2 linked regions of the Nodosilinea sp. E11 genome follow. The protein of the gene in region 1 interacts with the protein of each later gene in a pairwise test. Links are inferred from orthologs where the notes say so. Each region holds a gene or a part of one and is shown on either strand. Other genes may lie near its edges. The genes, in order: uvrA and uvrB.

Region 1 (3,989 bases):
ACCGAAGGCTTTAGCGGCGCTGAGATTGAGCAGGCGGTCATCACGGCCCACTATCGCGCCCTTTACGAAAACAGCCCCGCCGACACCGCCCTGCTGCTAACCGAAATTAAGCGCACGGTGCCTCTATCGGTGACTCGGCGAGAAGACATTCAGCGGCTGCGGGCCATGGCCCGAGAGCGGTTTGTGGCGGCACGGTAGGGTTGCCTTACGTGAGAGTCGCTCCGGTAGAGGCATCCTAGCCCGCCAGGAGGATGGCTACACTGCGCGGAAGTCAATCACTTTCGCTGCAATTTATAGCTATAGCACCGTTAGGACGTTTTGCTGATAACAATCCCCGCCTGTCATTCTTGTAAAAACGGGAATCTATTCGCGAGCAATGATGGGCTAGTGAATTCCCGCCCCACGCCTTCGCGAGGGCAAGCTCTGCGCAGGAATGACGGCCCTGTCCTAACCTAATTGGCCATAGCTATACAAGGCTCTGTCCGGGCGATCGCATTTAAATCACCCTACAACTCCTGAGCTGGTGGGTTTCCTTGACAAGTATTTAAAAATGTTAAATTGGTACATGCGTTGTCACTAAGCCCCCAGACATGCCCAAACCGGACGCTTCTGCTAAGAAAACCGCCGCCTCTAAAAAGGGCCGAGCGTCCAGCAAAGGTAGTGATCAGTCTCAAAATGGCAAGGGTGCCCGCAATGGTGCCCGCCCCAGTGATAGCACTCCAGGGTTGGCTCACCACCATGCCGCCATTGACGACAATGTGATTCGCATTCGCGGAGCCCGCCAGCACAACCTCAAAAATTTAGACCTGGAGATTCCCCGCAACCAGCTGATCGTATTTACGGGGGTGTCGGGCTCAGGTAAGTCTTCCCTGGCCTTTGACACGATTTTTGCTGAGGGCCAGCGTCGCTACGTGGAGTCGCTCAGCGCCTATGCCCGCCAGTTCCTCGGCCAGGTCGATAAACCCGATGTCGATGCGATCGAGGGGCTGAGTCCGGCGATCTCCATCGACCAAAAATCGACTTCCCACAACCCGCGTTCTACCGTGGGTACGGTGACCGAAATCTACGATTACCTACGCTTGCTCTACGGGCGGGCGGGCGATCCCCACTGTCCGATCTGCGATCGCAGCATTTCGCCCCAGAGCATCGACCAGATGATCGACCGGGTGATGGCCCTGCCCGATCGCACCCGTTTCCAAATTCTGGCCCCGGTGGTGCGGGGCAAAAAGGGCACCCACAAAAAGCTGCTCTCTAGCCTGGCCTCTGAGGGCTTTGTGCGGGTGCGGGTAAACGGCGAACTGCGGGAGCTGACCGACAACATTGAACTCGACAAAAACTACAGCCACAACGTCGAAGTGGTGGTCGATCGCCTGGTGAAGAAGGCGGGGCTGGAGGACCGGCTGGCGGACTCGCTGCGCACCTGCCTGAAGCGATCGGAGGGGATCGCGGTGATTGAGATTTTGGCGGAGAAGCCTCAGGAATCTAGGAGTCAGGAGCCAGGAGGGCAGGAGCAGGGGAGTAATGTCATATCTATTTCTGATCGCCTACCCCAGGCCGCCGAGGGGGAAGGCAGCTACGGTCTGCCCAAGGAGCTAGTGTTTTCCGAGAACTTTGCCTGCCCGGAGCACGGCGCGGTGATGGAGGAACTATCGCCCCGGCTATTCTCATTCAACTCGCCCTACGGGGCCTGCCCCCACTGCCACGGCCTGGGCAGCCTGCGGACGTTTTCGGCAGAGTTGGTAGTGCCGGACCCCACGCTGCCGGTCTATGCCGCGATCGCCCCCTGGTCTGAAAAAGACAACACCTACTACTTCTCGTTGCTCTATAGCGTCGGCCAGGCCTTTGGGTTTGAAATTCAAAGCCGCTGGGACCAGCTCACCCCCGAGCAGCAGCACATCGTACTCCACGGCAGTGAGGAAAAAATCTACATTGAGTCTGACTCGCGCTACCGCGATCGCAAGGGCTATCAGCGGCAGTACGAAGGGGTGCTGCCCATTCTCGAACGCCAGTACAAAGACAGCACCTCCGAGCTGCACAAGCAAAAGCTTGAAAAGTACTTAATTGACCAGACCTGCGAAGTCTGCCACGGCACCCGCCTCAAGCCAGAATCTAACGCCGTACGCATTGGCCCCCACTCGATCAGCGACCTCACCAACGTCTCCATTCGCGAGTGCCTCAAGCGCATTCGCACCCTGGTGGGCGAAGAGGGCGACGCCCCCAAGCTCTCGGCCCGACAGCTGCAAATTGGGGCGCTGGTGCTGCGCGAAATTCGGGCTCGGCTCCAGTTCATGATGGATGTAGGGCTCGACTATCTCACCCTGCACCGCACGGCGATGACCCTCTCCGGCGGCGAGGCCCAGCGCATTCGTCTGGCCACCCAGATTGGCTCGGGCCTCACGGGCGTACTCTACGTGCTAGATGAACCCAGCATTGGCCTGCACCAACGCGACAATGATCGCCTGCTCAACACCCTCTACCGCCTGCGCGACCTGGGCAACACCCTGATCGTGGTCGAGCACGATGAAGACACCATCCGCGCCGCCGACCACCTGGTAGATATTGGCCCAGGGGCCGGTATTCATGGGGGGGCGATCGTGGCTGAGGGCGACCTCAACACTCTAATGACCGCTCAAGACTCTCTCACCGGGGCCTACCTGTCGGGGCGGCAGTCGATTCCAACCCCTGCCGAGCGTCGACCGGGCAATGGGCGATCGCTGACGATCAAAAATGCCCACCGCAACAACCTCAAACACCTCGACGTCGAGCTGCCCCTGGGGGCGCTGGTCTGCATTACCGGCGTCTCTGGCTCGGGCAAATCGACTTTGATCAATGAGCTGCTCTACCCGGCTCTCCAGCACCACTTTGGCAGCAAAGTGCCCTTTCCCAAGCACATGGACAAGCTCGACGGGCTGAAGGCGCTGGACAAGGTGATTGTGATCGACCAGTCGCCGATTGGCCGCACCCCCCGCTCCAACCCGGCTACCTATACCGGCGTCTTCGACGTGATCCGCAACCTGTTTACCGAGACCATTGAGGCCAAGGCGCGGGGCTACAAGGCGGGGCAGTTCTCTTTTAACGTCAAAGGCGGGCGCTGTGAAGCCTGCGGTGGCCAGGGGGTCAACGTGATCGAGATGAACTTCTTACCCGATGTCTACGTACAGTGCGAGGTGTGCAAGGGGGCGCGCTACAACCGCGACACCCTCCAGGTCACCTACAAGGGCAAAAACATCTCCGACGTGCTCAACATGACCGCCGAAGAGGCCCTGACGTTTTTTGAGAATATTCCCCAGGCCGCCAGCCGCTTGCAAACCATGGTAGATGTGGGGCTGGGCTACATTCGCCTGGGGCAGACCGCCCCTACCCTCTCTGGCGGCGAGGCCCAACGCATGAAGCTAGCCACCGAACTCGCCCGCCGCTCTACGGGCAAAACCCTCTACCTGATCGACGAGCCGACTACGGGGCTGTCGTTCTACGACGTGCACAAGCTGCTCGACGTGGTGCAGCGCCTGGTGGACAAGGGCAACTCGGTGCTGATGATCGAGCACAACCTCGACGTGATTCGCTGCTCTGACTGGCTCGTGGATCTAGGCCCGGAGGGGGGCGATCGCGGCGGCGAGCTGATCGCCGTGGGCACTCCCGAGCAGGTGGCCCAGGTGCCCGGTTCCTACACCGGCAAATACCTGGCTAAGGTGCTAGAGCAGCATCCCCCCAGCGAAAAATCAGCTCAGATCTGAACCCTTTAACCCCGATGGTCAAAAGGCCAATCGTGGATTAAGGCACGGTTTCAAAGGCCGCCAGTAGCGCTTTGGCTGACTCTAAGGTATCGGCCTCGGCGGCGGGTTTGTCGTTACGCCAGCGCAGAATGCGGGGAAAGCGCACCGAAATTCCCGACTTGTGACGGGTGGATGCGACGATGCCCTCAAACCCGATTTCGAAAACCTGGATCGGTTCTACCGATCGCACCGGCCCAAACCGCTCGGTGGTGTGGC
Region 2 (3,235 bases), 3.2 Mb from region 1 along the record:
AAAGACCCCGCCACCAAGATTAGTAAAATGTTGGGCAAACCCAAAACAGTGGCTATAAAATACGCCAAAATGAAGGCGGGTATTGCCCATACTCCTAGGCTTTCTAGCTCGCGGTTAACGATCACAAACCAGTCTGCCAGGGGCAACCGGCTGCCAATTAGGGCTACTACAACGCCTGTCACCACCAAGAGCCAAAACCGACGACTGCGCAGCCAGCGAAATTTCATAGGAGTAGATCAACTGGAAAGGTAAAGGGGGAATGTCAGGACCGCCTGTAAATGGTCAGCGCCATCGGTGGTCAGCGCCATCGGTGGTCAGCGCCACCGGTCAGTTCGGGCTATTTCCTTAGCTAACCAGTAAACCGGCTGTTCTCCCTCTCTCCTAATGGTGAAGTTGAAGCGCAGGTGAGGTTTAAGTTACTGGCCAGCCGGCTTGGCCGGTCCAGCACCGCGATCGCCAGCCCTTTCTACCGGCAGAGGTGCCCCTAGCCACGTCATAGCTCTAACTACCACCCCAGCAAAAATCAGGCATCATAAAGAAGCGTAATAGTGTCTTTGTACCGTTTCTTGGTGACCTATGGGCGACTTTGACATTCAGGCTCCCTTTGAACCCGCAGGCGACCAGCCCAAGGCGATCGCGGGCCTAACCAAGTTTCTGCAAGACCAGACCAAATATCAAACTCTGCTGGGGGCGACGGGCACGGGCAAAACCCACACCATCGCCCGCGTGATCGACAACATTGGTAAGCCCGCCCTGGTGCTAGCCCACAACAAAACCCTCGCGGCGCAGCTCTGCAACGAGCTACGCGAGTTTTTCCCCGACAACGCCGTTGAGTACTTCATCAGCTATTACGACTACTACCAGCCCGAGGCCTACATCCCCACCACCGATACCTACATCGCCAAGACCGCTTCGATCAACGACGAGATCGACATGCTGCGGCACTCGGCCACCCGCTCTTTGTTTGAGCGCAAGGACGTGATTGTGGTGGCCTCAATTAGCTGCATCTACGGTCTGGGAATTCCGTCGGAATACCTGAAAGCGTCGATTCCGCTGAAGGTGGGCATGGAGGTGAACCAGCGGCAGGTGCTGCGCGACTTGGCCTCAATTCAGTACGAGCGCAATGATTTAGACTTGGGCCGAGGCAAGTTTCGGGTTAAGGGTGACGTGCTAGAGATCGGCCCCGCCTACGAAGACCGGATTATTCGGATTGAATTTTTTGGCGACGAAATCGATGCCGTGCGCTACGTGGACCCGATCACCGGGGCCACTCTACAAAGCATGGAAGGGTTGAGCATTTACCCCGCCAAACACTTTGTCACCCCCGAAGATCGAGTCGAAGAAGCCTGTCAGGCGATTACAGACGAACTCAAAGATCGCCTGGAGGAGCTGGAGAAAGAAGGGAAGCTACTGGAGGCCCAGCGGCTGGAGCAGCGCACCCGCTACGACCTAGAGATGATCCGCGAGGTGGGCTACTGCAACGGGGTGGAAAACTATGCCCGCCATTTGGCTGGGCGCACCGCCGGGTCGCCACCGGAGTGCCTGCTCGACTATTTCCCCAAGGACTGGCTGTTGGTGATTGACGAGTCCCACGTCACCATTCCCCAGATTCACGGCATGTACAACGGCGATCGCAGTCGCAAGATGGTGCTGATCGACCACGGTTTCCGGCTGCCCAGCGCCGCCGACAACCGCCCCCTGAAGGCCGAAGAATTTTGGGAGAAGGTGAACCAGTGCATCTTTGTCTCGGCCACCCCCGGCAACTGGGAGATGGAGATCTCCGGCGGCAAGGTGGTGGAGCAGATCATTCGCCCCACCGGGGTGCTCGACCCCGAGATCTTTGTGCGCCCCACCGAAGGCCAGGTCGATGACCTGCTGGGCGAAATCAAAGAGCGGGCCGCCCGCCAGGAGCGGGTGCTAATCACCACCCTGACCAAGCGCATGGCCGAAGACCTGACCGACTATTTTGACGAGCACGGGGTGCGGGTGCGCTACCTGCACTCCGAGATTCACTCCATTGAGCGGATTGAGATCATCCAAGACCTACGGGAGGGGCTCTACGACGTGCTGGTGGGGGTCAACCTGCTGCGGGAGGGGCTAGATTTGCCGGAGGTTTCTCTAGTGGCGATTCTTGATGCCGATAAGGAAGGGTTTCTGCGGGCCGAGCGATCGCTGATTCAAACCATTGGCCGCGCCGCCCGCCACGTCCAGGGCCAGGCGATTCTCTACGCCGACAACCTCACCGACAGCATGGCTAAAGCCATCAGCGAAACCGAGCGCCGCCGCACCATCCAAACCGCCTACAACGATGCTCACGGCATTACGCCCACCTCGATTATTCGCCGCAACAGCAACTCGATTCTGTCGTTCCTTGAAGTCTCGCGCCGCCTCAATGCCCACGAGCTAGAAGAGGTCTACGAGCACAAAGAAGATCTGCCCCTGGAAGAAATTCCTGAACTGATTGGTCAGTTTGAAAAGCAGATGAAAGAGGCTGCGAAAAATCTCGACTTTGAGGAGGCGGCTAAGTTTCGCGATCGCATCAAATCTCTGCGCGATCAACTCTTGGGCAAGCGATCCTAGAGCGCCAGAGATCGCTACGGCCACTACCTAAAGCCTGATAGGCCTCAAAGGCGATCGCGGCGGTAATTTAACCGGTATCGCGGGAATAGTGGTGTAGTTAGATTTAGAGTACTGCGTGGGACTGAGATGAATGGCTAGAGCTTGGCACCCGACCAATCCATCGCTGCGGAAGACAGTTCTCAGGGTGGGTGGGCTGGCCCTCACCCTGGGGTTGTTTGCCTGTGGACAGGTCTCTACCTCTGTCTTCACACCCAGTGAGCCGAGCCTGGCTGTGGCGGATGTCGCCAGCAAAGCCGATGGGCCGCCCGCTGGGTATAGCGTAGACGACATCTACAGTGAGCTTGAGCGCATGATGGCTCGCGATTGCGATCGCCAGGTGAAAGCGATCGGCAACCTCATCTACACCCTTTGCACGGTCAGCGATGCTGAGGGGCAGCTCATCACGCTGTCGGCCTCATCGGCTCTGACCCCAGAGGGGGATGGGGTCGCCTACTGGTTTCGCAGCAGCGGCGAGCTGTATGCCGTCGAATATCTCCATACCGGCGAGATTCTGGTGCTGGTGCCAGCCGGACAGCAGACGATTATTGAACTGGTGCCCCAGCAAGATCTTCAGGTGATCACCGACGCGGCCCGGTGGCAGGCATTGACCAGCGGT

Evidence for each region.
Region 2: the proteins of uvrA (region 1) and uvrB interact in binary tests that used the Escherichia coli proteins (3 or more experiments, as listed by UniProt). The link is inferred for Nodosilinea sp. E11 from one-to-one orthologs.

Annotation. Positions count from the first base shown.
Region 1 is NZ_CP136520.1:4,821,558-4,825,546, forward strand. The notes cover bases 263-3,934. They hold uvrA (excinuclease ABC subunit UvrA), read left to right. Parts: upstream 263-590; coding sequence 591-3,734; downstream 3,735-3,934. Other genes in these bases: RRF56_RS23705 (ATP-dependent DNA ligase), read right to left, coding at 3,772-3,934. Outside these bases: RRF56_RS23695 (AAA family ATPase), read left to right, coding at 1-198; more of RRF56_RS23705, read right to left, coding at 3,935-3,989. UniProt on the Escherichia coli protein: The UvrABC repair system catalyzes the recognition and processing of DNA lesions. UvrA is an ATPase and a DNA-binding protein. A damage recognition complex composed of 2 UvrA and 2 UvrB subunits scans DNA for abnormalities.
Region 2 is NZ_CP136520.1:1,595,780-1,599,014, reverse strand. The notes cover bases 161-3,078. They hold uvrB (excinuclease ABC subunit UvrB), read left to right. Parts: upstream 161-576; coding sequence 577-2,580; downstream 2,581-3,078. Other genes in these bases: RRF56_RS09455 (hypothetical protein), read left to right, coding at 2,711-3,078; RRF56_RS09465 (TVP38/TMEM64 family protein), read right to left, coding at 161-227. In the rest of the region: more of RRF56_RS09465, read right to left, coding at 1-160; more of RRF56_RS09455, read left to right, coding at 3,079-3,235. UniProt on the Escherichia coli protein: The UvrABC repair system catalyzes the recognition and processing of DNA lesions. A damage recognition complex composed of 2 UvrA and 2 UvrB subunits scans DNA for abnormalities.